DNA from 4 places in the Phytohabitans sp. LJ34 genome. Region 4 is predicted to be linked to each of the others. Evidence: riboswitches for the same ligand, from Rfam matches in the RefSeq annotation. Region 4 holds a riboswitch; each other region holds the start of a gene.
The links. A riboswitch is a leader RNA that binds a small molecule or an ion and turns the genes downstream of it on or off. The one in region 4 is predicted to bind cyclic di-AMP.
Positions count from the first base shown of each region.

Region 1: it holds a riboswitch for cyclic di-AMP, as region 4 does, so the genes downstream of both, ACTMTJ_RS42780 (coiled-coil domain-containing protein) here and ACTMTJ_RS05860 (NlpC/P60 family protein) in region 4, are expected to answer to the same signal.
Region 2: it holds a riboswitch for cyclic di-AMP, as region 4 does, so the genes downstream of both, ACTMTJ_RS00525 (coiled-coil domain-containing protein) here and ACTMTJ_RS05860 (NlpC/P60 family protein) in region 4, are expected to answer to the same signal.
Region 3: it holds a riboswitch for cyclic di-AMP, as region 4 does, so the genes downstream of both, ACTMTJ_RS11245 (C40 family peptidase) here and ACTMTJ_RS05860 (NlpC/P60 family protein) in region 4, are expected to answer to the same signal.

Region 1 is NZ_JBQHDG010000038.1:9,010-16,545, forward strand. Features, by position in the region: gene ACTMTJ_RS42765 (hypothetical protein) at 1-1,455, opposite strand, end outside; gene ACTMTJ_RS42770 (glycosyltransferase family 2 protein) at 1,524-2,489, opposite strand; gene ACTMTJ_RS42775 (MFS transporter) at 2,502-3,608, opposite strand; gene ACTMTJ_RS42780 (coiled-coil domain-containing protein) at 3,728-4,732, opposite strand; cyclic di-AMP (ydaO/yuaA leader) riboswitch at 4,737-4,870, opposite strand; gene ACTMTJ_RS42785 (cation diffusion facilitator family transporter) at 4,988-5,959, opposite strand; gene ACTMTJ_RS42790 (SMP-30/gluconolactonase/LRE family protein) at 6,114-7,040, shown strand; gene ACTMTJ_RS42795 (HelD family protein) at 7,013-7,536, opposite strand, start outside.
Region 2 is NZ_JBQHDG010000001.1:107,089-114,624, forward strand. Features, by position in the region: gene ACTMTJ_RS00520 (glycoside hydrolase family 65 protein) at 1-1,422, shown strand, start outside; gene ACTMTJ_RS00525 (coiled-coil domain-containing protein) at 1,483-2,517, opposite strand; cyclic di-AMP (ydaO/yuaA leader) riboswitch at 2,522-2,656, opposite strand; gene ACTMTJ_RS00530 (glycoside hydrolase family 10 protein) at 2,768-4,300, opposite strand; gene ACTMTJ_RS00535 (S8 family peptidase) at 4,405-7,536, shown strand, end outside.
Region 3 is NZ_JBQHDG010000005.1:268,543-276,078, reverse strand. Features, by position in the region: gene ACTMTJ_RS11285 (PP2C family protein-serine/threonine phosphatase) at 1-215, opposite strand, end outside; gene ACTMTJ_RS11280 (septal ring lytic transglycosylase RlpA family protein) at 325-912, opposite strand; gene ACTMTJ_RS11275 (phosphoribosyltransferase family protein) at 1,001-1,597, shown strand; gene ACTMTJ_RS11270 (nucleotide pyrophosphohydrolase) at 1,574-1,927, opposite strand; tRNA gene ACTMTJ_RS11265 (tRNA-Gly) at 1,971-2,044, opposite strand; gene ACTMTJ_RS11260 (zinc metalloprotease) at 2,211-3,095, shown strand; gene ACTMTJ_RS11255 (pyridoxamine 5'-phosphate oxidase family protein) at 3,037-3,579, opposite strand; gene dcd (dCTP deaminase) at 3,635-4,216, shown strand; gene ACTMTJ_RS11245 (C40 family peptidase) at 4,543-5,517, opposite strand; cyclic di-AMP (ydaO/yuaA leader) riboswitch at 5,528-5,663, opposite strand; gene ACTMTJ_RS11240 (LamG-like jellyroll fold domain-containing protein) at 5,802-6,521, opposite strand; gene ACTMTJ_RS11235 (N-acetylmuramoyl-L-alanine amidase) at 6,651-7,536, shown strand, end outside.
Region 4 is NZ_JBQHDG010000003.1:91,679-99,214, forward strand. Features, by position in the region: gene ACTMTJ_RS05840 (hypothetical protein) at 1-74, opposite strand, end outside; gene ACTMTJ_RS05845 (TVP38/TMEM64 family protein) at 236-970, opposite strand; gene ACTMTJ_RS05850 (type 1 glutamine amidotransferase) at 967-1,683, opposite strand; gene ACTMTJ_RS05855 (MurT ligase domain-containing protein) at 1,673-2,893, opposite strand; cyclic di-AMP (ydaO/yuaA leader) riboswitch at 3,270-3,392, shown strand; gene ACTMTJ_RS05860 (NlpC/P60 family protein) at 3,398-4,222, shown strand; gene mraZ (division/cell wall cluster transcriptional repressor MraZ) at 4,546-4,977, shown strand; partial or broken gene rsmH (16S rRNA (cytosine(1402)-N(4))-methyltransferase RsmH) at 5,168-6,121, shown strand; gene ACTMTJ_RS05875 (hypothetical protein) at 6,136-6,792, shown strand; gene ACTMTJ_RS05880 (peptidoglycan D,D-transpeptidase FtsI family protein) at 6,883-7,536, shown strand, end outside.

The sequences.
Region 1 (7,536 bases), on a different contig from region 4:
GCACAGCAGCACCCCGAACCCGACCGCGAACGCCACCCGAGGGCCGACCACCGCCCAGCCCCACGCCGACAGGATCACGCCGAACGCGAAGCCGGCCCGCATGAAGTACTGGTTGCTGCTGCCCGGGTGCGCGGTGACCAGGTAGAGCGCCGGCCCCACGACCGCCCCGCCGAGCAGAAACACCTGCTCCGGCAGCAGCCGCATCCGCTGCCGCCACACCAGCGCGACGATGCCGGCCAGCCGGAGCTGCATGTTGAGCAGGAAGGCCACGAACACGAAACCCCACGACAGGGCGCCGGAGGTGTACGGCTCGAGGCCCGAGGCCGCCGCCACGGACACGCCGTGGTTTTCGAACGCGAACAGGATCGCGGTCGCGAACAGCTGCGCCGCCACCGCGAGCCCGAGCGCGCCGAGCACCGCCCACGGCAGCCGCCGCCGGGTCACGAAGAGCACGAGCGCGGTGATGCCGAGCGCGCCCGCGGCCACCGGGACGGAGCTCGCCTTCGCACCGGTCGAGCCGGCGAGGAAGAGCCCCGCGAGCACGCACGCCCCGCGGGAGGAGTCGCCGCGGACGATCGACGCGAGCACGCCGATCAACGGGATCAGCAGCACCCAGCTGTACGTCATCGACGGGCTGCCCCACACGATGAACGTCGCCTGCGTGCCGAAGAGCTGCCGCACGCCGTTTTCGTAGCCGAACTCGCCGATCGTGAACATCAGCACCGCGGCGCCCACGCCCACGTACGGCCGCTGGCTGACCCGCCACCCCACCACCGCGACGAGCACGACGGCGAGCGCGCACAGCGCCGGCACCGCGAGCCGCAGGAAGACGGTCGGCAGGTCGACGCCGCTGACCAGCGACGCCGCGCCCATGTGCGCGAAGCCGAACCAGTGGTAGTGCAGCGGCTCGCCGGCCACCTGCGGCACGTCGAGCGGCGCCTGGTGCGTGGCCGCGCCGGCGAGCGACATCTGGAACGACAGGTCGATGTACTGCGCCTGCTCCTCCGAGGTGGGCAGGATCGGGTTGCGGCTCAGGAACGACTGCCACAGGTAGGCCGTGAAGCCGGCGATCACACCGGTCACCGCCCACGCCCACCCGGCCGGGACCGGCGTGTAGCCGCGCACCACCCAGTGCCGCCGCAGCGCCGGCACCGCGAGGAACGGCCCGATCACGGCCGCCGGCCACACCCACAGCCACCGCTCGGCGCCCACCGACACGAACACGAACCAGGCCGCGAGCTCCAGCACCAGCCCGACCACCGCACCCACCGCGAGGTCTTCGACAAGCGTGTGCGGCGTGCGGCGCAGCGCCCGGTAGACGAGCGTGCCGGGCAGCACCACGGCCAACGCCGCGTAGGCGGTGTATCGCAACACATCCAGGACCGGCGTCCCAGTCACCAGCAACGCGCCGGCCACCACCGCGAAGGCCACCACCGCCGGGGTCCATCGCCGCACATTCTCTGGTACGAAAGGAGTCCGTTTCGCCTCGCCGGCGCTCTCCGCCGAGCGGCTCTCGGTAGCGGTCACCTCAGACTATCCACGATGGACTCTGCTTCGTCGGTGTCGGCCACGACCGAGTAGGCCGGCCGGCCCTGCACGGCGGTGTAGATGCGGGCCACGTACTCGCCGAGCAGGCCCAGGCACAGCAGCTGCACTGCGCCGAGGAAGAGGACCGCCACGTAGAGGGAGGGCCAGCCGCTGACGGTGGCGCCGTTGAAGTACGCGATCAGCGCGATGACCACCAGGATCCCGCAGAGCACCACGCCGGCCAGCCCCAGCCAGGTGGCCACCCGCAGCGGTGCGGCGGAGAAGCTCGTGACGCTGTCGGCGGCGAGCGCGATCATGCGGGACAGCGGGTACTTGGTGCGCCCGGCGGCCCGCTCCGCCCGCTCGAACGGCACCTCGCCGCTCGGGAAGCCGAGCCAGGGCACCACGAGCCGCAGCACCGGCGCCCGCTCCGGCAGCTCGCGCAGCGCCTCCACCGCGGCCCGGCTGAGCAGCCGGAAGTCGCCGGCGTGGGCGGGCACGTCGTTGCCGACGATGCGGCGCATCAGGCGGTAGTAGACGCCCGCGGTCCACCGTTTGAAGGTGGTGTCCGCCTGGCGGTTGGCGCGTATCCCGTACACGATGTCGAGGTTTTGACCCCGCGCGAGCCGTAGCATCTCGACGATGGTCTCGGGCGGGTCCTGGAGGTCGGCGTCGATGGTCGCGACGTAGCCGCCGCGGGCCCGCATGAGGCCGGCGAGCAGCGCCGGCTGGTGGCCGCTGTTGCGCCGCAGGCGCAGCACGCGCAGCTGGGGCCACTGCCGCCGGGCTGCGAGCAGGGCCACGGGGGTGCGGTCGGTGCTCCCGTCGTCGACGGCCACCACCTCGTAGGGCTCGCCGAGCGCGTCGAGCACCCCGCGCAACCGGGCCACGAGCAGCGGCAGTACGGACTCTTCGTTGTACATCGGGATGACCACGGAGAGTGCCGGCTCGGACGCGACCACGCCCGCACGGTATCAGGACGAACTGGATGCCGCGGGTAGCCACCGACGGGTCAGGCCGCCCGAAAGGACGAGGGGCACGCCCACCATTGCGAGCAGCACCGGCACGGAGAGGACGGCCGACCCGAGCGCGAATCCGGCGTACACGGCGAGCGCCACGATCTCCTGCCCGAACCCCGCCACCGAAAGCACTGTCGCCCGCGCCGGGCCGGCGATCGCGTCCTGGATCCGCGCCTCGGTGAGGATGTCGAAGAGCTCGAGGGCGGCGAAGCCGAGCGCGACCGCGACCATGCCGGCCGGGTGTCCCGCGGTGGCGCCGGCCGCGAGCAGCACCCCGCCGACCGCCACGATCGCCGCCAACCGGGCCGCCGAGAGGTGCGCCCACCGCTCGGCCAGCGCGCTCGCGACCGCCATCGCGGCGACGGGCAGCACGAAGAGCAGCGGTACGAACGCGGTGGCCGCGCCCATCTCGCGGGCGAGGATCGGCAGGTACTCGTCGATCGCGCCCATGCCGGTGACCACCGCGTAGAGCAGGACCGCCCGGCTCACGGTCCGGTTGGCGCGCACCTCGGCGAGACCTGCTCGCAGCGTCTTGGCGTAGCTGCCGCCGGTTTCCTCCACCCGCGACGCCTCGGGGAAGGACAGCGCGACCGGCACGACGGCCAGGCTGACGAGGATGCTGGCCAGGCCGACCAGCGGGTACCCGCCGAGCAGGAACGCCGGCGTGGCGAGCACCATCGCGGCCAGCTCCGCCACGAGAGCGGTGGTTTGCGCCAGCCCGGCCGTGCGCACGTAGCGGTCGGTGGCGTCCGCGGCGGCGAGCTCGTCGTAGACGAGCGCCTCCACGCTGCCGGAGGTCATCGCGGTCGACGCGCCCCACAGCACGAACCCGGCGGCGAAGGCGGCGTACGAGGGGAAGAACGTCCACAGTGCGAAGCCGATGGCCCGGAGGACGGCGGCGATCGCGACAAGCCGGCGGCGCGAGTACGCGTCCGCCAACGCTCCGGACGGTATCTCCAGCGTGAAGCCGACGACCGACCAGATCACGAACAGCGAGGAGATCTGCCCCGTGCCGAGCCCGGCGTCGGCGAAGAGCAGCGCGTAGACCGGGTAGAGGAGCACGCCCTCGGTGCAGGCGCGCAGGGCGCAGAGGCGCCAGGCGGTGCTACGTCATGCGGGATGGCGCGTGGGCTCGACCATGGGGCAACCGTGTCACCCCCTGGTCGAGCCCGTCAACGCACTTACTCGACGACCGATAGATGCACGTGGTTGGTGTGCAGCTCGCTGGGGCCGCAACAGCCGCTGTACGACTTCCAACCACTGCTGGGCAGCCAGATCTGTTTGAACCAGATCACGTAGAGCACGCCCAGCCGGCTCGCGTTCTTGATGAAGAAGTTGGACAGGTTGTTGCCGTACGTCTTCGCCGAACCGGACGCCGTGCCGCCGAAGACGTCGCCCGAGTCGACGCCCCAGTCGCAGGCCCGACCCTTCGGGTGCTCACCCGACCCGCCGCTGCGGTAGCAGGAGACGAAGATCTTGAAGCCGGCTCCCTTGGCCTGCTGCACCGCGTGCCACAGGCGGGGCGTGATGCACCCGTTGCCGGAGGTCGGGTCGGGGCTGATCGAGCAGCCGGACCCACCGGAGAACCCGGACGCGTTGGCGGCGCTGCCACTCCCGCTGGGACCGCTGGCGTTCTCGCCGCCGCCGGCGTTCTTCAACGCGGTCTCCGCCTGCTTCTTGCGGGCGGCCATGATCTGCACCTGCTTCTGCTGCTCGCGGATCTCGTTGTCGATCGCGAGCTTGGCGCGGGTCACCTCGTCTTTGGTGTCGAGCAGGTCGCGGAGCTTCTTGTCTTCGGTGGCGGCCACCGTGTCGAGCGCCGCGGCCCGGTCGACGAAGCCCTCCGGCGAGGTGCTGTTGAGCATCGCGGAGATCGGGCCGAGCCGGCCCCGGCGGTAGGCCGCGTTGGCCACCTCGCCGATCACGGCCGTTTTGGTGACCAGGTCACGCTCCAATTGGGCCAGTTGGGTGGTCAGCTCCCGCTGGCGCTTCTTGGACGTGTCCAGAGTCTTCTGCGCGGCGACGAAGCCCTTGCTCGCCGCGTCGAGCTGCTCGCGCAGGGTAGCGGTGCCGCCCTCGTCGTCGTTGGGTGCGGCGGTCGCCGGCCCCGCTGGTAAGCCGATCAGCGCGAACGCCGCGGTGACAAGCACCGCGACGAGGCCGACCCGGCTGCGGGCATGACCCATCAACCATCCTTCCAGTCAGCCGCCTACCGAGTTAGCTGACGGGTTCGGGACGGAAGTCTCCCTACCGCTGTCGCGGATTCACCCCAGTGGATCGGTGGTTCCCCGGCTCGCCCGAGGGCGACTCGGCGGCGGCCAACACCGGCGCCGGGGGGCGCCGCCGGGCGTTGACCGGAGCCGAGAATAGCGGCTTTCCATTGATGTGCCCACTGTTGTACCGATGGTGACGAATCAAGTACGCCCTGCTCAGGGGCGCTTTCACCACGTCGTGGGGTGGCAGTCGCCGGGTCGCGGCTCGACCTGGAGGGTGGCGTGCCCGATCTCGAAGTCGTCGTGCAGCGCCTCCCGTGCCGCGACCAACACCGGCCCCACCTGCGCGGACTCCTCCAGCGTGAGGTGCGCGGAAGCGACGTCCATGCCCGACGTCAGCGTCCACACATGCAGGTCGTGCACGTCGCACACACCGGGCACGGCGGCGAGGCGCCGCTGCACCGCGGTCACGTCGAGGTGTTCCGGCGCGGCCTGCACCAGGATGCGTACGGCCGCCCGGGCCAGCCGCCACGTGCGCGGGAGGATGAACAGGCCGACGGCCACCGCGATGATCGGGTCGGCGTACGCCCAGCCGGTCAGCCCGATCACGGCCGCGGCGACGATCACACCCACCGAGCCGAGCAGGTCGCCGAGCACCTCCAGGTAGGCGCCGCGCACGTTGATGCTCTCCCGCGCGCCCGAACGCAGCAGCCCGAACGCCACAAGGTTGGCGACGAGGCCGGCGACCGCCACGACGAGCATCGGGCCGGCGGGCACGTCGGGCGGGTCGCCGAAGCGGCGCACGGCCTCGACCAGCACGTAGATCGCCACGCCGAAGAGCAGGACGGCGTTGGCGAGAGCGGCGAGGACCTCCAGGCGATACAGCCCGAATGTGCGCTGTGGGTCGCCGGCCGCCTTGGACGCCCCTCTGCCGGCCCGCGCCGCGTCCGTGGCGCCGTCGCGGGTGGGCGCCGCGGCGGCGGACGCAGCCCAGATCGCCGCGAGCGCCATGCCGATGCCGAGCACGTCGGTGAACATGTGGCCGGCGTCGGAGAGCAGGGCCAGCGAGCCGGTGAGCAGGGCGGCCACCGCCTCGATCACCATGAAGACCGCGAGCAGGGCGAACGCGGCCCAGAGCCGCCCGCGGTGGCGCTCCCCCGCGCGTGCGACGTCCGCTCCGTGATCGTGTCCGGCTCCCATGGGCCAAGAATATATGCTGACATTGCTATGTATGCAAAAATGGCACTGGCAATCAGTGTCATCGGGCGTTCTCATAATTGAGCGTTCAACGTCGAACCGATGGGTAAAGACGTACGTGAATTCTGATGTGGACCGATCACAGGGAGTACCCATCGTGCTGACCAGACGAGCCCTGATCACCTCATCCGCCGCCGCGGCCCTCACCGCGGCCACAGTCACCGTCCCGGGCGCGGCCAGCGCCCACGGCTCCGGCCACCGGCTCTTCCCTGACTCCTTCCCGCTGCCGAACGCGTTCCAGCCCGAGGGCATCGCGATCGGGCGGGCGCCGTTCGCGTACTTCGGCTCGCTCGCCAACGGCGACATCTACCGCGCCAACCTGGCCACCGGCCGCGGGAAGATCATCTCCGCCGGCCCCGGCACCCCGTCGGTAGGCCTCAAGATCGACGACCGTGGGCGGCTCTTCGTCGCCGGCGGTGCGGCTGGCAACGGCCGCGTGGTCGACACGCACAGCGGCCGCATCCTGGCGTCGTGGACGTTCGCGACCGCACCCACCTTCGTCAACGACGTGGTGCTCACCCCCAAGGGCGCGTTCTTCACCGACTCCAACCAGCCGTTCCTCTACAAGGTGCCGCTGAGCCTGCGCGGCGAGCCGGTCAAGCTCCCGCTCACCGGTGACCTCGTCTACCAGACCGGCTTCAACGTCAACGGCATCGCCCGCACGCCCGACGGGCGCGGCCTGCTGGTCGTGCAGTCCAACACCGCCACGCTCTTCCGGGTCGACCCGGACACCGGCGTGACCAGGGCCGTCGACCTCGGCGGCTACGCGCTGACCAACGGCGACGGCCTGCTGACCATCGGCCGCACGCTCTACGTGGTGCAAAACCGCCTCAACCAGGTCGCCGTATTCGCGCTCGACAAGCGTGGCCTCAGCGGCCGGCTCACCGGCACGCGCACCAACCCCAACTTCGACGTGCCCACCACCGTGGCGGCCTTCGGCGACCGGCTCTACCTGCCGAACGCCCGCTTCGGCGTGACCGTGACCCCCGACACCACCTACAGCGCCAACGTCGTCAAGCGCTGAGTGGCTCGGGAGAGGGCGACATAGAGCGTCCGTGCGCCGGCGTCGGTCCTTATCTCTTCGGGTGAGATGAGGACCACGCCGTCGTACTCCATGCCCTTGGCCTGAAGGCTCGTGACCACCTGGAGGCGGTCGGTGGGCAGGCCGGCCAGCCAGCCGGCGACCTCGTCGCGGCGGGGCACCGGCGTGATCACGCCGACCGTCCCCTCCACGTCCGCGAGCAGCCGCTCCGCGGCCTCGCGGGTCGCGCCCGGCAGGGCCGCCGCGGACACCGTCAGCTCCTCCGGTGGTACCCCCGTCGAGCGCACCGCCCGCGGCAGCGCGATGTCCGGCGAGACCTCGCGGATCACCTTGGCCGCCACCGCGAAGATCTCCGCCGAGTTGCGGTAGTTGGTGGTGAGGGTGAACTCGTGCCGGCGCCGCCCGCCCAGCGCCTTGTCGCGGGACCGGGACAGCTCGCCCGGGTCACCGGTCCAGGCGGTCTGCGCGGGATCGCCGA
Region 2 (7,536 bases), on a different contig from region 4:
CTCGAGGGCGACCCCGAGGTGCAGCAGGCGGTGCGCTTCGCGCTCTTCCACGTGCTCCAGGCCGGCGCACGCGCGGAGATGCGGCCGATCGCCGCCAAGGGCCTCACCGGTCCGGGCTACGACGGGCACGTCTTCTGGGACACCGAGACGTTCGTGCTGCCGGTGCTCACGTACACCCAGCCGGAGGCGGTCACCCACGGCCTGCGATGGCGGCACGCGACGCTCGACCTGGCCCGGGAGCGCGCGCAGACGCTGGGGCTCAAGGGCGCGGCGTTCCCGTGGCGCACGGTGCGCGGGCACGAGTGCTCCGGCTACTGGCCGGCCGGCACCGCGGCCTTCCACATCGGCGCCGACATCGCCGACGCCGTGCAGCGCTACGTCGTAGCGACAGGCGACCACGACTTCGAACGCGAGGTCGGCCTGGAGCTGCTCGTCGACACCGCGCGGCTGTGGCGCTCGCTGGGTCACCACGACCGGCACGGCGTCTTCCACATCGACGGGGTCACCGGCCCCGACGAGTACACCGCGGTGGTTAACGACAACATCTACACCAACCTGATGGCGCAAAAAAACCTCGTCGGTGCCGCCGACGCGGCCCTGCGCCACCCGGAGCAGGCCCGCCGGCTCGGCGTCGACGAGGAGGAGGCAGCGTCCTGGCGCGACGCGGCCACCGCCATGCACGTCCCGTACGACAAGGAGCTGGGCGTACACCAGCAGTGCGAAGAGTTCACCCGGCTCCAGGAGTGGGACTTCGCGGCCACCCCGCCCAGTGGCTACCCGCTGCTGCTCAACTACCCGTACTTCGACCTGTACCGCAAGCAGGTTCTCAAGCAGGCCGACCTGGTGCTCGCCATGCACTGGCGGGGCGACGCGTTCACCCCGGAGCAGAAGGCACGCAACTTCGCCTACTACGAGCAGCGCACCGTCCGCGACTCGTCGCTGTCGACGTGCACCCAGGCGGTCATGGCGGCCGAGGTGGGCCATCTGGAGCTGGCCCACGACTACCTGGGCGAGGCCGCGCTCATGGACCTGCACGACATCCACAACAACACCCGCGAGGGCCTGCACATCGCCGCGCTCGCCGGCGCCTGGCTGGCCGTCGTGGCGGGCCTGGGCGGCATGCGCGACCACGGCGGCAACCTGTCCTTCGCGCCACGGCTGCCCAGCCGGATCAACCACATGGAGTTCTCGCTGCTGTGGCGGGGCCTTCGACTCCGGGTCGCCGTCCAGCCGCACGAGGTGACCTACTCGCTGCGCAACGGCGGCGACGGCGCCAAGCTCGACCTCCTGCACCACGGGGAGCACGTCACGGTCACCAGCGACACCCCGCTGACCCTGGCGATCCCCGCGCTGGCACCGGTGGGCCCCCCGCCGCGCCAGCCCTTCGGCCGGGCCCCCGCCCGCCGCATGCCAGACCAGTAGGCAGACCGAAACGAAGCCCCGCGCCACCGCGCGGGGCTTTTTCGTAGCTCGAATCCTGGGTCAGAGCATCGAGATGTGTACGTGGTTCGTATGGTCGCTGGAGGGATCGCCGCCGGCGCCGCCGTAGGCCCGCCAGCCGGTGGCCGGGGACCAGAACTGGCGGTACCAGATCACGTACATCACGCCGAGACGGTCGGCGTTGCGCACGAAATAGGCGGCGAGGTTGTTGCCGTAGAGCCTGGCGGCACCGGTGGCGTCGCCGCCGAAGCTGTTCCTTTCCGAGGACCAGTCGCAGGCGCGGCCCTTCGGATGCTCGTACGGCCCGCCGGGGCGGTAGCAGCTGACGAAGCGGTCGAAGCCCAGCCGCTGGGTTTCCTTGAGCATGTGCAGCGTGCGCGGCGTGATGCAGCGGCCGGTCGTGGGGTCGCCGGCGGTGCAGCCCTGCGGGGAGAAGCCGCCGTTGCTGTTGCGGGGCGCGGGCCGGGCCACCGGGGAGGTGGCGCTGACGAAGCCGCCGGTCGCCTTGCCGCCGACCAGTTGGAGCGCCTTTTCCGCTTCGGACTTCTGCTTGGCCATGATGGCGAGCTGCTTCTGCTCTTCCTTGAGCTCGGCGTCAATCGCCGCCTTGGCGCGATCGGCCTGGTCGAGGGCGGCGTTGAGCCGGGCCAGGCGTGCGTTGTCGCGGGCGGCGAACAGGTCGAGGGTGGCCGCCCGCTGGAGGAACTCGTCGGGGGAGGAGCTGTTGAGCAGCACGCTCATCGGGCCGATGCGGCCGTTGCGGTAGGAGGCGGCGACCAGGAGCTGGATCTCGGGCTCCATCGCCTTGACCTTCTCCTGGGCCTGGTTCAGCTGGAGTTGGAGCTGTAGCTGCCGGCCGCGCGACTTGTTGACGGCGTTGCGGGCTTCGATGTATCCCTTGCTCGTTTCGGACAGCACGTCCCGCAGCAGCGGCGAGCTGCCCTCGTCACCGGGGTTGGGTTTCGGGGCGGCCGACGCGCCGAGCGGTCCTAGCGTCACCCCGGAAAGCAACGCGGCCGCCGAGGCGACCAGGGCTACGGCCAGCGACCAGCGCCGGCGACGTACGGGTGGCGTCATACGCGATTCCTCCCATCGGCCGCCGGCCGGGTTAGCTGACGGATTCGGGACGGAAGGATCCCTACCGCGGACCGCGGATTCACCCCAGTAACCTGGTTCCCCGACTCGCCCTGGGCGGGCGATTAGGCGGCGGTGTGCCGCCGACGCCGTGGGGGCGCCGCCGCGCGGCAGACCGCCGAAGAGCTTACCTGATCGACAGTGGACTCAGGCAGCGCTCTGACCAGGGAAAAGATTCGGTAGCCGCGTGTGGTTAATCGATGACGCGTGGTTCACTCGCGTTTCCTTCATTCCACAGTCGATCGAGGCCGGTCACACAGTAGGTGCGTGGCGCCTCGCTCTTCGTGGTGTCGGTCCATGTGGTGTCGCGGGTCGTGGCCACCAGTCGGGCCGCTTCACCGTCGACCCGGTAGACCGCGTAGCTTGCCGCGTCGCCATCCCAACGCAGGCGGGCACCGTCGACCTCCAGCTCCGGGGCCGGCGGGCGTTTGCCGGGCAGGTGTGCCATCGCCGGCACCAGCGCCGGCTCGGCGTAGTGGGCGGCCGCGTACCGGGACACCGCCCCGAGCCGGTCCGCCTTCACCTGGCGCGCGCTGAAGTGCACGCTGCCGGTGACCCGGTACTTGCGGTTGAGGGCGAGCTGCTTGTCGAGCTGGCCCGGGTCGCGCCACGCGCCTTTCTGCCCGATGCGGTAGTCGGCCTGGCCGACGTAGAGCTGCACCGGGCTGTCGGCCACCAGGTCGGACCACCAGGGCAGCAGCTTGGCGTAGTCGGCGATCGCGAAGCCGATGTGCCAGTACAGCTGCGGCACGATGTAGTCGACCCACCGCTCCTGCACCCAGCGTCGCGTGTCCGCGTAGATCGCGTCGTAGCTTTGCAGTCCTCGGGTGGGCGAGCCGAGCGGGTCGGTCGAGGCGTTGCGCCAGATGCCGAAGGGGCTGATGCCGAACTTCACCCACGGCTTGGCCGCTTTGATCCGTTCGTTGGTCTCCTTGACGAGCAGGTTGACGTTGTCGCGGCGCCAGTCGGCCTTGTTGTTGATGCCCCGGCTGTGTGCCTTGAACGCGGCCGCGTCGTTGAAGTCCTCGCGCCCCTTCGGGTAGGGGTAGAAGAAGTCGTCGAAGTGCACACCGTCGATGTCGTACCGGTTGACCGCGTCGAGGATCGAGTCCTCCACAAACTTGCGCGCCTCCGGGATGCCGGGGTTGTAGTGCAGCCGGCTGCCCTTGCCCTTGGCCGGGTAGGGCACCGCCCAGTCGGGGTGCGCGCGCAGCGGATGGTTGGGCGGCAGCTCCGCGAAGACGCCGGAGCGGCTCGCCTTGTACGGGTTGAACCAGGCGTGGAACTCCATGTTGCGGGCGTGCGTTTCGGCGATCATGAAGGCCATCGGGTCCCACCCCGGACCTTGCCCGTCGCTTCGCCCGGTCAGGTAGTACGACCACGGTGCGTAGTCGGACTGCCAGAACGCGTCGCCGGCCGGCCGCACGTGCACGAAGACCGCGTTGTGGCCGCGCCGCTGTGCCAGGTCGAGCCAGCCCCGGTACTCCGCCTTGACCTGATCCTCGGGTAGGCCGGGGCGGCTGGGCCAGTCGGTGTTGTTGACGGTGGTCAGCCACATGCCCCGCAGTTGGCGGTCGGCGGTGAGCGCGTGGCCGGCGCAGGTGCTGGTCACGGCGGCGGGCTCGGGGGCGGCACCTGGCCGGGTCTGCCAGCGAGCGATACCGACAGTGACGAGCACGGCGACCGCCAGCAGCACGGCTAGCTGGACCCGGGGGCGATGGTCCACCGCACCACTATGCCGTGACATCCCGGGATGGCGAAATGTCGTGCAACCGGCAACGGATGTCCATGCGTCTACGGGGTGATTGGTCGCGGCGAAGGAGGCACGGCGTGTTTGGGTACAAATCACGCATCGCGATCGCGATCGCGGCGCTGCTCCTGCCGATCGTCCCGCAACCGGCCGCCGCGTCCACTGTGGAGCCTGGGCCGTTGCCGGCCGGTCAGACCTACACGGTCACGCTGCTGAGCGGTGACGTGGTGACCGTGCACACCCGCGAGACCGGGTGCCCGGTGGTGAGCGTGCGACCAGCGACACCGGACGGCGTGCTCCAGCGCTCCTGCGGCCCCGACGGGCACGTGCGGGTGATCCCCGGCCGGGTCGCCTCGCTGGTCGGCGGGGTGCTCGACGAGGCCCTGTTCGACGTGACGACGCTGATCCTCCAGGGGTACGACGACGCCCGTACCAAGGAACTGCCGTTGATCGTGCGACCCGGCACGCAGGCGGCCGCCTCGCGGGCGCCGCTGGCGACGAGCCTGCGTGCCAAGCGTGACCTGCCCAGCGTGGCCGCGGTGGCCGGACGGCAGCCCAAGGCGTCCGGTGCCGCGCTGGTGAGCGCGCTGCCAGCGGCGGGCGCGCGGGTGTGGCTGGACCGCCGGGTGCGCGCCACGGCCACCACCACGACCCTCGACCGCCGGGTGCGCGCCACGGCCACCACCACCGCGACCCTCGACCGCAACATCACCCAGGTCGGCGCGCCGCGCGCCTGGGCCAGCGGGTACACCGGAGTGGGCGCGAAGATCGCGGTGCTCGACACCGGTGTGGATCCGAACCACCCCGACCTGGCCGGGCGGATCGCGGAAAAGGTCGACTTCACGGTCGAGGGCGGCGACGCGGTCGACCGGCACGGCCACGGCACCCACGTGGCGTCCATCGCGGCCGGCTCCGGCGCGGGTGCGCGCGGCGAGCGCAGCGGCATCGCGCCCGGCGCCACCCTGCTCGTGGGCAAGGTGCTCGGCGACGACGGCGGCGGCTTCGACTCCCAGGTCATCGCCGGCATGGAGTGGGCCGCCGCGCGCGCCGACGTGGTCAACATGAGCCTGGGCGGCTGGGAGCCGAGCGACGGCACCGACCCGATGTCGCAGGCCGTGGACACGTTGACCAAGCAGCACGGGACGCTGTTCGTGGCGGCCGCGGGCAACGACGGGTACGCCGACCGCCTCATCACCGCACCGGCCGCGGCGACCAGCGCGCTCACCGTCGGCGCGGTCGACGGCGGCGACCGCCTCGCCGCCTTCTCCAGCCGCGGCCCGGTGATCAACACCAACGCCGCCAAGCCGGAGATCGTCGCGCCCGGCGTCGACATCGTCGCCGCCCGCGCGGCCGGCACCGCGATGGGCCGCGTGATCGACGACCGGTACACCGCCACCTCCGGCACCTCGATGGCCGCACCCCATGTGGCCGGCGCGGCGGCGCTGCTCGTGCAGCGGCACCCCGACTGGGATGCCGGGCGGCTCAAGGCGGCGCTGGTGGGCGCGGCCGACCCGCTGCCCGGCGCCGACCCGTACGAGGTGGGCGCCGGCCGGCTCGACGTGGTCGGTGCCTTCGACGACGTGGTCGGCGGCCAGTCCGTGGTCAACCTCGGCGCGTCATCGCCATCCACAACGCTGACCTGGACCAACACCGGCAAGGCGATGGTCGCGCTCGCGCTGGACGTGCGCGTGGTGGACCGGCGGGGCGGATCCTTCCGGGCCGCGACGGTCTCGCCGCGGGTGCTGACCATCCCGGCCGGCGCCACCGGCTCGGCGCACCTGAGCATCGACAGGTCGCGGCTGGCACCCGGCTTCTACGCGGCCAGGGTCGGCGGCACGCTGGTCACCTTCTCCGTCGAGCCGCCGAGTCACGAGCTGACGCTCACGATGACCACGCTGCCCGACCCGCCGGACGCTTCGGATATTTCGGCCTTCGGCACCATCGTCAACCTCGACGACCCCGCGGCCTACGCGGTCCGCTTCGACCTCTCGCCCGGAGGCACCATCCGGATCCGGGTACCGGCGGGGCGGTACAGCGTGGTCGGATCGGTGTGGGAGTTCGGCGAACGGGAGCGCATGGCGCTCACCGGCGACCCCGACGTCACGGTCGACCGCGACACCGCGGTGGTGCTCGACGCCGCCTCGGCCCGCCCGGTCGGCATGGCGATCGAGGGCGTGCAGACCGAGGCCAGCGCGCTGGGCATCCTCTACGAGCAGCGCGGCCGCCGCGGCAGCGGCTGGGACGACTTCGCCTACGCCTGGGGCGAGGGTGCCCGCCGGCAGAGCGTGTTCGCGGTCCCCATGGAGCAGCCAGGCGTCGGCGAGTTCCGCGCGTACACGGCGGCCGGGCTCAACGCCGCCGGACCCGTGCTGTACGACGTGATCCACACGCACCCGTCCGGCCTGTCCGACTTCCTGCCCGTGGTCGGTACGGCCTCGCTGATCCGGATCGACCAGCGTTTCCACCGGCTCGACACACCGGACGCCGTGACCGGCCACAAGCGGTACGGCCTGGCGCCCTCCGGCCTCATCGTGCTGGAAGACTTCGCCACCGACGTCAGCGGTGATCGAGTGGACTACCTCTCGCCCGGGTACGCCTGGATCGACGAGGCCTTCTACGCGGACGGGGTGGTGACCCAGGAGCCGACCCGCACGTACGCGCCGGGCAGCCGGCACGAGAAGGTCTGGGTGCGGCAGCCGCTGCGCCCCGACTGGTACGACGCGGTCGACCCCTCGCCCAGCGACTGCGTGCCCACGCCGCCCAGCCGCACCCGCGGCAACCTGCACATCCAGCTCGTCGAGCTGACCGACCAGCATCAGCGCTTCGCCTGCTTCGACTGGGGCGCTGACGTACAGCGGCGGCTGGCCCTGTACCGCAACGGCACGCTGCTCGGCTCCACCGCGAGCACCATCGCCGACTTCGCCGTACCCGCGCCCGCGGCCACCTACCGGTTGACCTACGACCTGGACACGAGCGCGCTGCTGCCCGTGTCGACGCGGGTGAACACCGCGTGGACCTTCCGCTCGGCGGCGCCCGCGGGAACGGCGAGCGCGCCGCTGCCGCTGCTGTCGGTGGACTACGCGTTGCCGCTGGACGCGCTCAACCACCCGCGCGGCGGGCCGGCGGAGTTCACGGTGCACCAGGCCCACGGGGTGGCCCGGCAGAAGATCACGTCGTTCCGGCTGTGGGCTTCGCTGGACGACGGTGCCACG
Region 3 (7,536 bases), on a different contig from region 4:
CCCACCCCCAACACCACACGCCACGACGCGAAGGCCGCGGCCAGGAACGGCGCGGCCACGATCAGGCCGATGTAGCGGGCCTCCGAGCCGTCCGCGAGCTCGATCGCGGACACGAGCGCGAGCAGCACAAGGGCCGCGCCGAGGCCGGCGCGGGAACCAGGGCTCAGCGGGCGGCGGCCCGGTGGCAGCAAACGCATGGGTACGCCGAACAGCATGCCTGATCGACGGGCGCGACTGAACGAAGTTGACCCCTCGTCCGATGGGGTTTTGACCGCCTGGTGCAAAGTTCGCGATCGGCTTGGCCGAAGGTTGCCTTTCACCCGGTCATTTCAGGATTTCGTACCGTACCTCGACGTGCCCCTGGTCCAGCGAGGCGATCGCGCGGAAGGCCGCCCGCGACAGGTCGATGCAACGCCCGTCGATGTACGGACCGCGGTCGTTGATCCGCACGATGACCGACTTGCCGTTGTCCGGGTTGGTCACCCGCACTCGCGTGTTGAAGGCCCAGGTCTTGTGCGCGGCCGTCATCGCCTCGGGGTCGAACGTCTCACCGTTCGCCGTGCCCTGCGGCTCGTCGTAGAAGGACGCCCCGCACGAACCGGTGCCGGTGACGACTTCGGTCTTCGTGGTCTTCGGGCTGGGGCTGGTCTTGGGTGTCGTCTTGGTGGGCTCCGCGGCCCGAGCTTTGCCCCGCGATGCCCGCTGCGGCGTCTTCGACGGCGTCGGGGTCGCTTCGATGGTGGGTGCGCTCGTCGTAGGGCCCGCGGTGATCTCTACCGCCTCCGGCGTCCGCGCCCCAACCAACTGGACCGCGCCCACCCCACCCCCGACGAGCAGCGCGCCAACCACGGCCGCCGAGGCCACGGCGCTGACCCGACTCCCCTGGGACCTGCGGTGATGCTTTCCGGTCACCGGCGGACCGTAGCCAGACCGCCACTTCCGATGTCAAAGTGATCTATGGCTTTCGTACGGCTTTGCGGTGAAACGTTCAGCCGATCGAATGAGGGTATGTGGGTCGGTTGTCCAAAGGCGGAAGATAGTTCCTGTGGATGACCTCAGGAAACGCTTGATCCACGCCTTCAGGTGGATCGACCCCGGTCCGGAGAGCACCCACCTGGTCAGCGACATGTCCGGCTGGTGGCGCGACCCCGAGATCATCTCCGCGCTCGGCCCAGCCCTCGCCGACCTGTTCCGCTCGTCGCGCCCGACGGTCGTGGTCTCACCGGAAGTCACCGGATACCTGCTGGGCCCGCTGGTGGCAACGGCGCTGGGCGTCGGCTTCGCCGCCGGTCACAAGGAAGGCGCCGACCGCCAGATCGCCGAGCCCATGACCTGGGCCCGGACGGCGGTCGACTACCGCGGCCGCACCTTGGGCCTGGGTGTGCGCAGCCGGCTGATCAGCCCCGCCGACCGCGTACTGGTGGTCGACGACTGGGTCACGACAGGCGCCCAGGTGAGGGCGCTTTACGACGTCGCTCGCACGCTCGGCGCGGTGCCCGTGGGATGCGCCACGGTGGTCGCCGACTGCGGCGGCGAGGTGACCGCCGACCTGAGCATCAGGTCACTGCTGACCTCAGACGACCTCGCCCCGGACTGACGCCGGCTGCCAGCCCACCGGGTAGCGCCTGGCGGAGTCGGCCAGCTTGGCCCGGGCGACATCGACGAGGTCGATGCCGAGCACATCCGCCAACCGCACCAGGTAGATCACTACGTCGCCCATCTCGGCCGCCACCCTGCCGCCGGCGTCCGGGTCGCCCATCACCCGAGCGGACTCCTCGGGCGTCAGCCACTGGAGCTCGGCGAGCAGCTCACCCACCTCGCCGGCAAGGGCCATGGCAAGGTTCTTCGGCGTATGAAACCGGTGCCAGTCACGGGCGTCGGTGAAGGCACGCACTTCACGCTGGAAGTCGCTCAGGCGGTCGTCCATGGTGACGAGTAAACCCCGCGACAGGCGGCGACGAGGCGGAAGTTGGAGCGGGTGACGGGAATCGAACCCGCACTGTCAGCTTGGGAAGCTGATGTTCTGCCATTGAACTACACCCGCGAGCGGAGACCACTGTACCTGGTCACACGACCGCGGCGCACGCACCTCACCGACCCCAGGCCGAAGCCTCCCAAAGGCGTGCCAATCCGAATTTCCCTATTTTCAAGAACATCGATGCGAGGTAGGTTCGCCGTACCTTGACAGGCGAACCCGGGGAGGGCTTGCGATGCGGGCTTGGCGTGCGGCCGGAGCCATCGTCGCGGCCCTGGCTGTCGTGGGCGGGCCGATGCCACTCATCACCGCGAGCGCCGGCGCGACCTGCCTAACGCCCGCCAAGGCCACCACCGCGACCCGCGACCCCAACCACCTCACCGCCGACCAGGTCCGCGAGCGTGAGCGGCTGACTCAGCAGGCCCTCGCCGCTAAGGGTGGGCCGCGGACGACGGCCACCGTCACGATCCCGGTCATCGTCCACGTCATCTCGGGAGACAGCACCCGAGAAGGCGGCAACATCCCCGACGAGATGGTCACCGCGCAGATCGACGTGCTCAACCGGGCCTATGCGACGGCGACCGAGTTCGCGTTTGAGCTCGTCGAAGTAGACAGAGTGGTCAACCCGGCCTGGTACCCCATCGTCTACGAATCCGCCGCCGAGCGTGCCATGAAGACGGCGCTCCGTGTCGGTGGCATGGAGACGCTCAACCTCTACCTCGGCGACCTCAGCGACAGCCTCCTCGGCTGGGCAACCTACCCCCAGCCGGCGCTCGACCCCAGCGACGGGGTCGTCGTCCACAGCGAGTCACTGCCGGGCGGGACGTCACTGCCCTACAACGAGGGCGACACGGCCGTGCACGAGGTCGGGCACTGGCTCAACCTCTTCCACACGTTCCAAAACGGCTGCACCGAAGACGGCGACCTCGTCAACGACACGCCCGCCGAGGCGTCGCAGGCGAGTGGCTGCCCCGAGGGCCGGGACACGTGCACGGCGGACCCGGGCTTGGACCCGATCCACAACTACATGGACTACAGCACGGACGCGTGCATGCTCGAATTTACGCCGGGGCAGGCATCTCGCATGCTCGCGGGCTGGGACGCGTTTCGCGCGCCGTAGTGGGGGCGGCCGACGGGTCGAGCCACACCTGCACCGCGGGGCGGGCCGGCGGCTCGACCGCGAAGGGGGTGGCGCCATTGCGCCCGTGGCGGGCCAGCATCGCGACGTCGACCGTGAACTCGAACAGCTGCCAATCGACCTGTGGCGCCGCCCGCAGGTGGCCGGCCAGGCGGGCGACCTTGGCGCGGTCGGTGACCACCGTGGCCCGGCCGGCCAGATAGGCCTCGTCGTCGCTGTCTTCCGGTGGGAACGAGTGCAGCGCGTATCGCCCGTCGCGCTCCAGGTCGCGCCGCTTGGGCGAGTCGACCACGAAGCAATACAGCCCGTCGTCCGTGATGACCGGCGAGACCGGGTGGACCCGCGGGCCGCCGTCGGCGCGCACGGTCGCCAGGTAGCCCAGGCCGGGACCGTATTGCAGCATGAGGGCGCGGATCGCCTCCGACAGGCGGGGCTCGTCGGCACTAAAGTCGGACCAGGATGCCATGCCCAACATCCTATCGAACATATGTTCGAGGCAGGTAGTCCCCTATGGTGTGTTGATGCTGCTCTCCGACCGTGACCTCGTGACCGAGATCAAGGCGGGCGGCCTCGCGCTCGATCCCTTCGAGCCGGCGCTGGTCCAGCCCTCGAGCATCGACGTGCGGCTCGACCGGCTCTTCCGCGTGTTCAACAACCACCTGTACACGCACATCGACCCGTCGGTGCAGCAGGACGAGCTGACCTCGCAGGTCGAGGTGCCGCCGGGCCAGCCGTTCGTGCTGCACCCGGGTGAGTTCGTGCTGGCCTCCACGCTGGAGGTCATCTCCCTCGGCGACCAGCTCGCCGGCCGCCTGGAGGGCAAGTCGAGCCTGGGTCGCCTGGGGCTGCTCACGCACTCGACGGCCGGCTTCATCGACCCGGGCTTCAGTGGCCACGTCACGCTCGAGCTGTCCAATGTGGCCAACCTGCCGATCACGCTCTGGCCGGGCATGAAGATCGGCCAGCTCTGCATCTTCCGGCTCTCGTCGCCAGCCGAGCACCCCTACGGCTCGACCGTCTACGGCTCCCGCTACCAGGGCCAGCGCGGCCCCACACCGAGCCGGGCCTGGAAAAACTGGCGCACCTGGCCGACGACCACCTAAAAGATCCACTTCAAGACAAAGATGTGAGCTACCGCGACGTCCGTCGTGGTCCAGACCGCTGCTCCCGCGGCCTCACCCGTCCGCTGTTGGTCTTGCAGCGCGGACGTGGCAGCGGAGGCCGGGGATCTCGGCTCGCCCTGCGAGCCGCCGGCCTGCGCGGTCTCCGGCGGGAGCGGCGGTCCGCAGCTGACGCGGCCCGGGAAATCTGGCCCAAGCAAGAAACGCCCTCCCATCCCGGATGGATGGGAGGGCGTCTCCTTTACTGGCCGGTGCGGTCGCGTGACGGGGGAACACGCGACTGGCGCGGCCACGGGGGTGGGTAACGCTTATCCGGGTCGGCCGTAGCTGTTGATCGGCGCGGCGTTCATCGTGCGCATCCTGATCGGTACGCCGGGTTTGGACGCGTCGACGATGTAGCCGCCGCCAACGTAGATGCCGACATGGTGGAGGTCTGGGTAGTAGAAGATGAGGTCGCCGACCTTCAGGTCGCTCTTGCTGCTGATGGGGTCGACCGTGCCGCGCTGGCGGGCCGCGTTGTGTGGCAGCCCGACGCCGGCGGCCGCCCACGCCTTCATCGTGAGGCCCGAGCAGTCGTACGTGTCGGGGCCTTCGTTACCGAAGACGTAGCCCTTGCCGATCTGCGCGCAGGCGAACTTGGCCGCCTTGGTGCCGGCGCTGCCGTCGTACTCGACGGGGCAGGGTGCCGGCCGGAGCTCGCCGATGCCGCCGCCCTCGCCGTACGCCTCGAGGCGCATCTTCTCCAGCTTGGCGATCTCGCCGTCGATCTGCTTCTTCTTCGCCGCCAGCTGCGCCTCTTCCTCGGTGAGCTGGCCGACGAGCTGGTCGAGCGGTGCCTTCTGCTCCGCGTACTTCGCGCGTAGGTCGACGACCGCCTGGATGTCGGCCTGCGAGCGGCGGGCGAAGACGTCGAGGATCTCGAGCTGGTTGGTGAAGGTGCTGGGCGAACCCGTCGTGAGGACCGCGTTGAGCGCCGAGAAGTTGCCGCCCTTGTACTGCTCGGCCGCGAACTCTCCGACCTTCTGCATCGCGAGGTCGATCTGGAGCTGGAGTGGCGCGATCTTCTTGGCGAGCGCCTGGGCCTTCTGGCGCTTGGCCTGGAGGTCGAGCCGGGTCGCGTTGTGCTTTTCCGCCAGCGGCTCCAGCTTGACCCAGGCAGCGTCGATCTGCTTTTCGATCTCGGCCGGCGTGGGCGCGGCGTGCGCCACGGTGCCACTGGAGAGCACGGTCGCGACAGCGACGAGAGCGGTGATTACGGTGCGACGCGCGGCATAGCGTGCCACCGGAGCCGTTACTCCTTCTCCCTGGCCGCCTACCGGGTTAGCTGACGGGTTCGGGCGGGAGAGCGCGCCCTACCGCTTTCGCGGATTCACCCCGAGGTGCTTGGGTCCCCGGCTCGTTTCTTGGTCCGACTCGGCGGGCTGAGCCGTGGTCTCCCAGGCTGGGAGGCCGACCGCCGGCTCAACGATCCCCAAGGGTAGGAGCGGCCCAATCACCCGCGCAAGCCGTGTGGACAACCCCTTCGGTCCGTATACCGGTTGGTAGCACCGCGTGTATCGAAACGGCCTCAGTCAATGGTTAGGAACACGTCGTCGAGCAGGCCGGCGTACTGGTCGTTGTCGAAGGACACGTTCTTTCCGCCGATTCGCAGTGGCTCGGAATTCACAATGGACACATTCGGTGGCACTGTGACCGCAGCGCGTGGCACGCCATCCACGGCGATCGACAGCAGGCGACCGGAGCGGGCGCAGGCGAGCGCGTGCCACCGCCCGTCGGCCACCGTCACCGGCGCGACCACCCGGTAGATCGTGGTCTTGCTCGCCAGCACGCAGCTCGGCTGGCCCGCCTTACCGTCGACCTGGAGCTTGAGCTGGGTGACGCCGCCGGTCGAAAACCCTTTCTGCACAACGTTCGCGCCGTCGCCCGTGTCCGCCGGCGCCATCAGCACCGAGGCACCGAACCGCACGCCACGGGTGCCCGGGTTGAGCTCGGGCGCGGGCAGGCCTTCGAGGATCACGCGGGGGCAGCCGGGCGCCACGCACCGCGGCGGGAAGCGTGCCGCCCACCCGGCGCCGTGTGGCGTGTAGGCCAGCGTGCCGCGGGGGTTCAGCGGGTACCGCCCGTCAACGTCCGCGACCGGGCCGAGCCACCAGCCGTCGAACGTGTACCGCAACGACAGTGCCGGCTCGCGGTCGGCCGACGGCCGCGCGGAGGCGGCGAGGAGCAGGCTCGCGAGCCCGAAGAGGACAACCGCCAGCCGGCGCGTCGTGTGCATCTTGCGCGACATTGCTCGATTGTGGAGATTCGTGGCGAGACGGACAATCCCCCGGCCGAGGGGCCTGAAGGTTTTTTACGTAGACACGAGATCCGGCGGAATCTATTGACGACAACCACTCGACCCAGCCAGGGTTTCTCCATGCCCAACCTGACAACGCGCATCGCCCTCACCACAGCGGTGGTCGGCGCGGCGACCCTGGTGCCGGCCGTCCCCACCCTCGCGTCCAGCCCGCAGGACACCAGGCAGCAGGAGTACGCGGCCGCCGCGGCGGAGTACGGCGTGCCGGAGAGCGTCCTGCTCGCCGTGTCCTACCTGGAGTCCCGCTGGGACACCAACGCCGGCACGCCCAGCACCAGCGGCGGGTACGGCCCGATGCACCTCACCGACGCCGCGTACGTGACGTCGCTGCCGGGTGGCAACCACCACGACCACGACGGCGAGGACCCGCGCGGCGACGACAGCCGCCAAGCCCGAAACGTCGACTCGGGCGGCGTGCCGGCTCCGGCGCCCGAGGCGCTGCAAACGCTCGACCGGGCGGCGGCGATCACCGGCGCGTCCGAGGAGGCGCTGCGTTCCACCCCGGCGGCGAACATCGGCGGCGGGGCGGCGCTTCTCGCCTCGTACCAGAGAAGCATTGGTGGACCGGCGGGGAGCGTGAGTGACCCGGCGGCCTGGTACGGCGCGGTGGCCAGGTATTCCGGCGCGGACAGTGCCGACGCGGCGGCGGCCTTCGCCGACGAGGTCTTCGCGACGATCAGCGCCGGCGCGACGCGGGTGACCGACGACGGCCAGCGGGTGACGCTCGCGGCGCGCGACGTAGCCCCGGACCGCGGCTGGCTGGCCCGCCTGGGCCTGCGCAAGCTGGCCCGCCCGGACGGACTCGAATGCCCCACCGACATCTCCTGCGAGTGGATCCCGGCGCCGTACCAGGACCTGGGCGGCGGCGATTACGGCAACCACGACAAGGGCAACCGGCCGAAGCAGCAGAAGATCGAGTACATCGTCATCCACGACACCGAGGGCT
Region 4 (7,536 bases):
ATGATCGCGGCCGTGATGGCCAGCGCGAAGAACCCGATGACGATGGCCCAGAGGACCCTTGTGCCCCCACTCACGTACCACTCCCGTTGTCGTGCGGTAGTGGCCGGCGCAGGGGGCACCGGCGATGCGGGCATACGACCCGCCCAGGAGTAAACGAGCGACCACCCGGTGAGGTGGTCGTGTGGGGCGTTTTACGTAGTTTGGGACCGCGTGTCCGCCGCCCGCGGGAGAGAGATCAGGCGGCTGCTGCCGCGGCGGCGCGGCGGGAGCGGCGCCACTTCGTGACGATGATCGTGGTGGCTACCAGGCCGAGGCCGGCCGGGGCGATGGCGAACCAGTTGATGTCGCCGGGTGAGGCCACCGCGGCGCCCATGGCCGCGTAGCCGAAGGCGGACGGTATCGACGCCAGCACGCTGCCGACCAGGAACGGGCGCAGCCGCGCGCCGGTCGTGCCGTAGCCGTAGCTGATCAGGCCGAAGCCGCCGACCGGGAGCAGGCGTACGGTCACCACGCCGAGCACGCTCTGCCGGGCGAACCAGCCGTCGAGGCGGGCGAGGCGGCCGCGGACGCGTTCGGCGACGAAGTCTCGGCCAAGCGTGCGGCCGACGGTGAAGCCGAGCAGGGCGGCGAGCAGCGCGGCGCCGAGCGCGTAGCTGGCGCCGCCGACCGTGCCGAAGAGCGCGCCCCACGCGAAGGACACCAGCGTGCGGGGGACGAGTACCACCATCATCAGCGCGCCCACGACGACCGCCGCCGGTGGTGCGAGCGGGCCGAGGCGGTCGACCAGGCGGGGGGCGTCGGCCAGGTCGGGCTGGGGGAGCAGCAGCACGGTGAGGCCGAAGAGGACCAGGATCGCGAGCAGCAGCGTGAAGCGGGCCACCGACCGCTGCCGCAGGCGGGGCGCCAGCGCACGCAGGCGGGGGGCCGACGCTCGCAGGCGGGGGGCCAGCGCCCGCAGGCGGGCGATCACGAGGCCGCCGTCGCGGCCATGCGCTCCGCGCGGAGGCGGTCTGACCACGTGTCGTCGAGTGGGGGGAGCGAGTCGTAGCCGGTGGCCCAGCGCAGCAGCAGGTCGGCGATGGCCGGGTTGCGGGAGAGGGCGGGCCCGTGGGAGTACGTGCCGAGGAGCTTGCCGCGCCACGCGCCCTCGGTCGCGCCGTCGTTGCCGATGCCGGTGGTGACCCGGGCCAGCGGGGATACGCCGGCGCCAAGGTGGGTGCGGCCGCCGTGGTTTTCGAAGCCGGTCAGCGGAGGCAGGCCGAGCCGCGGGTCGATCGGGCCGCCGAGCTCGCCGACCGCGCGGGTGGGGCCCCGGTCGGAGTGGAAGTCGAGCAGGTTGAGGCCGGGGTACTGGGTGCCCTTGGCGAAGAACGAGCCGCCGAGCAGCTGGTAGCCGGCGCAGACCGCGAACACCACCGAGCCCTGCGCCACGGCGCGGTGCAGGCCGCCGTCGCCGATCAGCCGCTGGGCGGCGAGGGCCTGCGGGCCGTCTTCGCCGCCGCCGAGCAGGTAGATGTCGGCGGTGGTGGGCAGCGGCTGGTCGGAGCGCACCTCCAGCGTCTGCACCGGCAGCCCGCGCAGCGCGGCTCGGCGGGCGAGGATGAGCAGGTTGCCCCGGTCGCCGTACGTGGACAGCAGGTCGGGGTAGATCCAGACGATGCGGATGGTGCTGTCAGAGGACACGGTCGAGCTCCGCTCGGATGTCTTGGAACGCGGTGTAGTTGGCGATCACTTCCAGCCGGCCGGGCGGCACGAGCCGCACCGCCTCGCCGAAGGTACGTACGTGCTGGAACCGCACGTCGTTCACCTCGAGGCGTACCGCCAGGTCGTACGCACGGTCACCGGTGATGAGCACCTGGCGGCCGCGCAGCGGGCTGAAGTCGACGTCGAACAGCCACGACGTGTCGAGCCCGTCGGGGTCGCGCGCGTTGATCGAGAGCAGTGTCGGCGCGTTATCGGCCATGTCGAACGCCTCCAGCCAGCTCGCCGGGTTTTTGGCGAGCAGCAGCCGGATGTTGCGGCCGTCGCGGACCACCTGGGCGTACCGGCCGGCGACCGAGGCGACCGTGGAGAGGCGGGAGACCGCGTCGGTCGGGCGGACGCCGAACTGGGCCGCCACGGCGAGCGCGGTGGCCGCGTTGCCGAGGTTGACCCGGCCGGGGAGCTGGAGCGAGATCTTGTGCCAGGCGCCGCGCGGGTCGACCACGCCCTCGTCCTCGACCACCCACTGCGGCACCGGCCGGCGCAGCGAGCAGCCGGTGCACCACCACTGGTCGGCCTGGCGCTCGATCGGCGAGCCGCACTCGGGGCAAACCCATGAGTCGTCATGCCACCGCTGGCCGGCGCTAAACCACGTGACGGCGGGAGAACCGGCGGCGGCCCACACGACCATCGGGTCGTCGGCGTTGGCCACCACGTGCACGCCGGGGTGCTCGGCAAGCGCGGTGCGCCACATCTGGGCCATCATCGCGACCTCTTTGGCCCGGTCGAGCTGGTCACGGGAGAGGTTGAGCAGTGCCACCACGCGCGGCTCGGTGGCGACCAGCACCCTGGGCAGGTAGTGCTCGTCGACCTCCAGCACCGCGTACGGCGTCTGGCCGGCCTTGGCGAGCGCGGAGGTGTGGCCGGTCGGCATGTTGGCGCCGAACCCGTTTGTCGCGACCGGCCCGAGCACGCCCACGGCGGCCGCGGCGAGGCGGGTCGTGGTGGTCTTGCCGTTGGTGCCGGAGATCAGGGCGATCGCGCGCCCCGCGGCGAGGTGGGCGAGGAGGTCTGGGTCGATCTTGAGGCCGATCCAGCCGCCGATCACCGAACCGTCGCCGCGCCCAGCCGCTCGCGACAGGGCGGCCGCCGTGCGGGAGACCGAGCTGGCGACCTTCGCCCGCAGGGGCATCTTGCCGTCCGTCACGGAGGCGAGGTTACCAACGCAGTCTGGATCTCCACTCGACCGTCGGGAAACCGTCCGTCGCGCGCGATGTGTGTGGCGATACTCACCGTGAGCGATCAACGAAGCGTGAGTCCGAGTTCGACAGAGTGTCGCGACATTTAGGACAGTGGCCTTAACGACCGCTCATATTCTTGCGTGCCAAACTCGCTCCGTAAGATTCTCGTCACAGCGTGTGGAGAACGGCATCCGCTACAAACGTTGAGCCGGGTCGTTCACCCGGCCGCGCCGCCGAGACACGCCGAGCCCTGCCCGCTCGTCCGGTGCGGACCTTGGAGCCACACAACGGCATAGCGGGCGGGGACGGGGGACCCAGGATCTGCGGTCCCGACCCACGCCGGGGAGACCCGGCCGGGCTGAGGCCTTGGGGTGAAGCCGCCACGGCGGCCGGGCAATCCTTCCCGCCCGAACCCGACAGCTCACCTCGCAGGCGTGCCGGAGGGAACACATACCGTGCACGAACTCCGTTCGGGCCGGCACAGGCTGCCCGCGAAAAGGCGGGCCGGCCGGCTCGCGCTCGCCGTCGGGCTCTGCGTGTGCGCCGGCCAGCTGCTGGCCGGTCCCGCGCTCGCCGAAGCCGCGCCCGTGTCGACCACCACCGTCGCCGCCGCGCAGGCGGCCGCGTCGGTCACTCCACACGTGACGATCAAGCCGAACACCGCCCGCCTGCCGTGGGGCAACACGCTGGTGCTCACTGCCACGATCACCGACCCGAGCACCCGCAAGGCGGTCTGGGGCGGCACCGTCCAGTTCCAGGTGTGGAAGGGCGGGAAGTGGGTCAGCACCGGCACCCGTCCGGTCTACTCCACCGGCAAGTCGATCCTCTCCATCAAGCCGTACGAGAGCCGCATGTACCGGGCCGTCTACAGCGGACGTGGCTCGTACAAGGGGACGGTCACCGGCCGGACCTCGGTCGCGGTGATCGCCAGCCGGGCCAAGGTGCTCGCCGAAGCGCGCAAGCACATCGGCAAGCCGTACAAGTTCGGCGCCGTAGGACCCTCGGCTTTCGACTGCTCGGGCTTCACCAAGTACGTGTACAAGAAGGCCGCCGGGCGGGTGCTCCCGCACAAGGCGAACGACCAGCAGCGCTCGGGCACCGGCGTGGCGAAGAACAAGGCGCTCCCCGGCGACCTGATCGTGATCCGCTCCGGCTCGTACGGCACCCACGTCGGCATCTACGCCGGCGGCGGCTACATGTACGACTCGCCGCGCGCCGGTGTGCGGGTCGGCAAGCACAAGATCTGGTCGAGCAACTACGTGGTGCGCCGGCTCGCCTAGTCGCTCCACTTCCCTCCCCGGCACCGATACATCACCCCATCCCCCCAACGATCCAGGGCAAGCCCATCCGGGTTTGCCCTGGATCGTCTCTGGGGTCGGTTGCCCCCTCCGGCCTGTCGCCATCCGGACCCTCCACCGCCCTCCACCGCATTTGACGTGCGGTTTTGTCAAGGGGGTCACCCGAGCAACGCTGCGATTCCGGTTGCGAGTGGAGGGAAGTGGAGTACAGTGGGGCGCAGTGGCAGGGTTACTCACCGGAGGGACCCGCCGGCCCCGGGGGACAGCGGCTCCGCGAAAGCCGCCAGAGGCGAGGGGGTGGGCCGATGTTTCTCGGCACCCACACCCCGCGCCTGGACGAAAAGGGCCGGTTGATCCTTCCGGCGAAGTTTCGCGACGAGCTGGCGGGAGGTGTCGTGATCACAAAAGGGCAGGAGCGCTGCCTCTACGTCTTCCCAGCACCCGAGTTCCAGCGGATCGCGGGCCAGCTACGCGAGACGCCGATGACACACAAGGCGGCTCGGGCCTACAGCCGGGTGTTCTTCGCGAGCGCCCACGACGAGGTGCCCGACAAGCAGGGCCGGGTGACGATCCCGGGCCACCTGCGGGAGTACGCCGGGTTGAGCCGCGAACTCGTCGTGATCGGTGCGAGCAGCCGGGTGGAGATCTGGGACAAGCAAGCGTGGGACACCTATCTCTCCGAGAGCGAAGACGACTTCGCGGGCATCGAGGAGGGGGTGCTGCCCGGAGGACTCTAAGGGCTGGCAGACGCCGTACTGCGAGATCTCCAGCCGCTCCTGCACCTGACGTCTCTTCCCCGATGTCAGGCGCGTCCCGGCCTCCCCGCGAAGGAGGCTCACGGAAGAGCGGATGGGGATCTGGCAGTACGGCGCACGGTTCTTCGGGCACCGGGCGCATGGGCACACGGGCGGGTCACTGGGGGTCGAGATGGGGGAGCTGCGCGGCACGCACGTGCCGGTGCTGCTGGAGCGGTGCCTCGCGCTGCTCGCGCCCGCGCTCGACCGGGGTGACCGTACGACCGTGCACGTGGACGCCACCCTCGGGCTCGGCGGCCACGCGGAGGCGGTGCTCCGGGCGCATCCCCGGACCGTCCTGATCGGACTCGACCGGGACACCGAGGCGCTCGCGCACGCGCGGGCCCGGCTGGAGCCGTTCCGCGGGCGCGCGCACCTCGTGCACGCGGTCTACGACGAGCTGCCGCGGGTGCTCGACCTGCTCGACTACGAGCGGGTCGACGGGGTGCTCTTCGACCTCGGGGTGTCGTCCCTCCAGCTCGACGCGCCCGACCGCGGGTTCGCCTACGCGCAGGACGCGCCGCTGGACATGCGCATGGACCAGACCCGCGGCCGGACGGCCGAGGAGGTCGTCAACGAGTACGAGGCGCCCGAGCTGATCAGGGTGCTGCGGGTGTACGGCGAGGAGAAGTTCGCCGCACGGATCGCCGCGGCGATCGTGCGCGAGCGGGCGAAGGCGCCCATCACCTCGTCGGCACGGCTGGCCGCGCTGGTGCGGGACGCGATACCCGCGGCGGCGAGGCGCACCGGGGGGCACCCCGCCAAGAGAACGTTCCAAGCACTTCGCATCGAGGTAAACGGCGAGCTGGCCGCGCTGGAAAGGGCGCTGCCGTTCGCGCTCGACGCCCTCGCGCCGGGTGGCCGCGCGGTGGTCCTGTCCTACCACTCGCTGGAGGACCGGATCGCCAAGCGGGCGCTCGCCGCGCGGGCACGGAGCACCGGGCCGGTCGACCTGCCGGTCGAGCTGCCCGGCACCGGGCCGACGCTGCGGCTGCTCAGCCGCGGCGCCGAGCCACCGAGCGAGGAGGAGGTCGCGGCAAACCCGCGCGCCGCATCAGTGCGGCTGCGGGCCGCGGCCCGGATCGAAGAGGGGGAGGGGACATGAACGCCATCGGGAGCAGCAGGATCAAGACGACAGGAGCACCGCGGTCGGGGGGCCGGACCGCGGAGCGGGAACACCGGACGGTCGGCAACACCGCGCTGAAGACCGAGCCGATCGACACCGCGCGGGATTCCGCGGCGCCGGGGGGCGCACCGCGGGAGCGCAAGGTCGTGCCGTGGCTGCGGGTCGCGCCGCCGCTGCCGGTGGCGGTGCCGCGGGCACCGTTCATCGCGCTGATCCTGGTCGTCGTGGTCGGCGGCGTGCTGGGCATCCTCGTGGTCAACACGAAGATCAACGAGAACGCCTTCCGGCTGAGCGAGCTGCGCGAGCAGCAGTCCGCGCTCGACGTGCAGGAGCAGCAGCTCAAGCAGGAGATCGCGCGGGCCGAGGACCCGGGCAACCTCACCGCCCAGGCCCTCCGGCTGGGTCTCGTGCAGGGCACCCCGGTGCAGATCCGGCTGCCCGACGGCCGGGTGACCGGCATGATGACGCCCGCCACGCAGGCGCCGTCGATCACCAGCCAGCAGGGCACCGGCACCGGCACCGGCGAGCAGGCGGGTGGCACGGGCACCGGCCAGCAGGGCACCGGCGACCAGGCGGGCGGCACGGGTAACACCCAGCAGGGGACCGGCACCAACCAGCAGCCGACGGAGTAGGTCAGGATGCCGCAGCGGCCTTCGGGGTCTTCCGGGTCTGGTCCACGCGGAGCGGGCACGCGACGCGAGGACCAGACCCCAGGTGAGACAGTGCCGCGCCGGGGCAGCGACGAGCCCCGGCGCGGTTCCGCCCGTGGCACGGACGCCACGCGGCGGGGTGGAAAGCCCGACGACTCCGCGCGAGCGGAGCGAGCGTCGACCGGCGAAGCACCGGCGGAGCGCGGCTTCGGGATCTCCGAGGCGCGGGCGTACACGCCGCGCGGCCGCACGATGCGGGAGCGGACGCCGCGCACCGGGCGGACCGCCGATCCCTTCCGGCCGGCGCTGCAAGTGGTCGAGGGCGGCAAGCCGCGCAACGCCCGCCGCGCGCCTGGGGAGGAGCCCAAGCGGGCGGAGGCGCCACAGACTCCTCCGAGGGCCACGAAGAAAGCCGCCCCCTCGTCGGTACCCGGACCTCGAAAGCGCACGACGGCGGCGAAGGCGTCCGCGGCGGCGAAAAAGGCAGCGGCGCCGCGGAAGAGGGCGCCCGCGCGGCCGCGGCGCCCGCCGCGGCTGATGGACCAGCGGCGGCGGCTGCGCCTGGGCACGGTGCTGGCGCTCACGGTCTTCGCCACGATCGGGATCCGGATCGTGACACTCCAGTTCACCGAGTCGCCGGCCTTCGCGGCGAAGGGTCTGGAGACGCGGCTGGACCGGGTCGTCCTGCCCGCGCCGCGCGGCGCCATCTACGACCGGGGCGGTGCC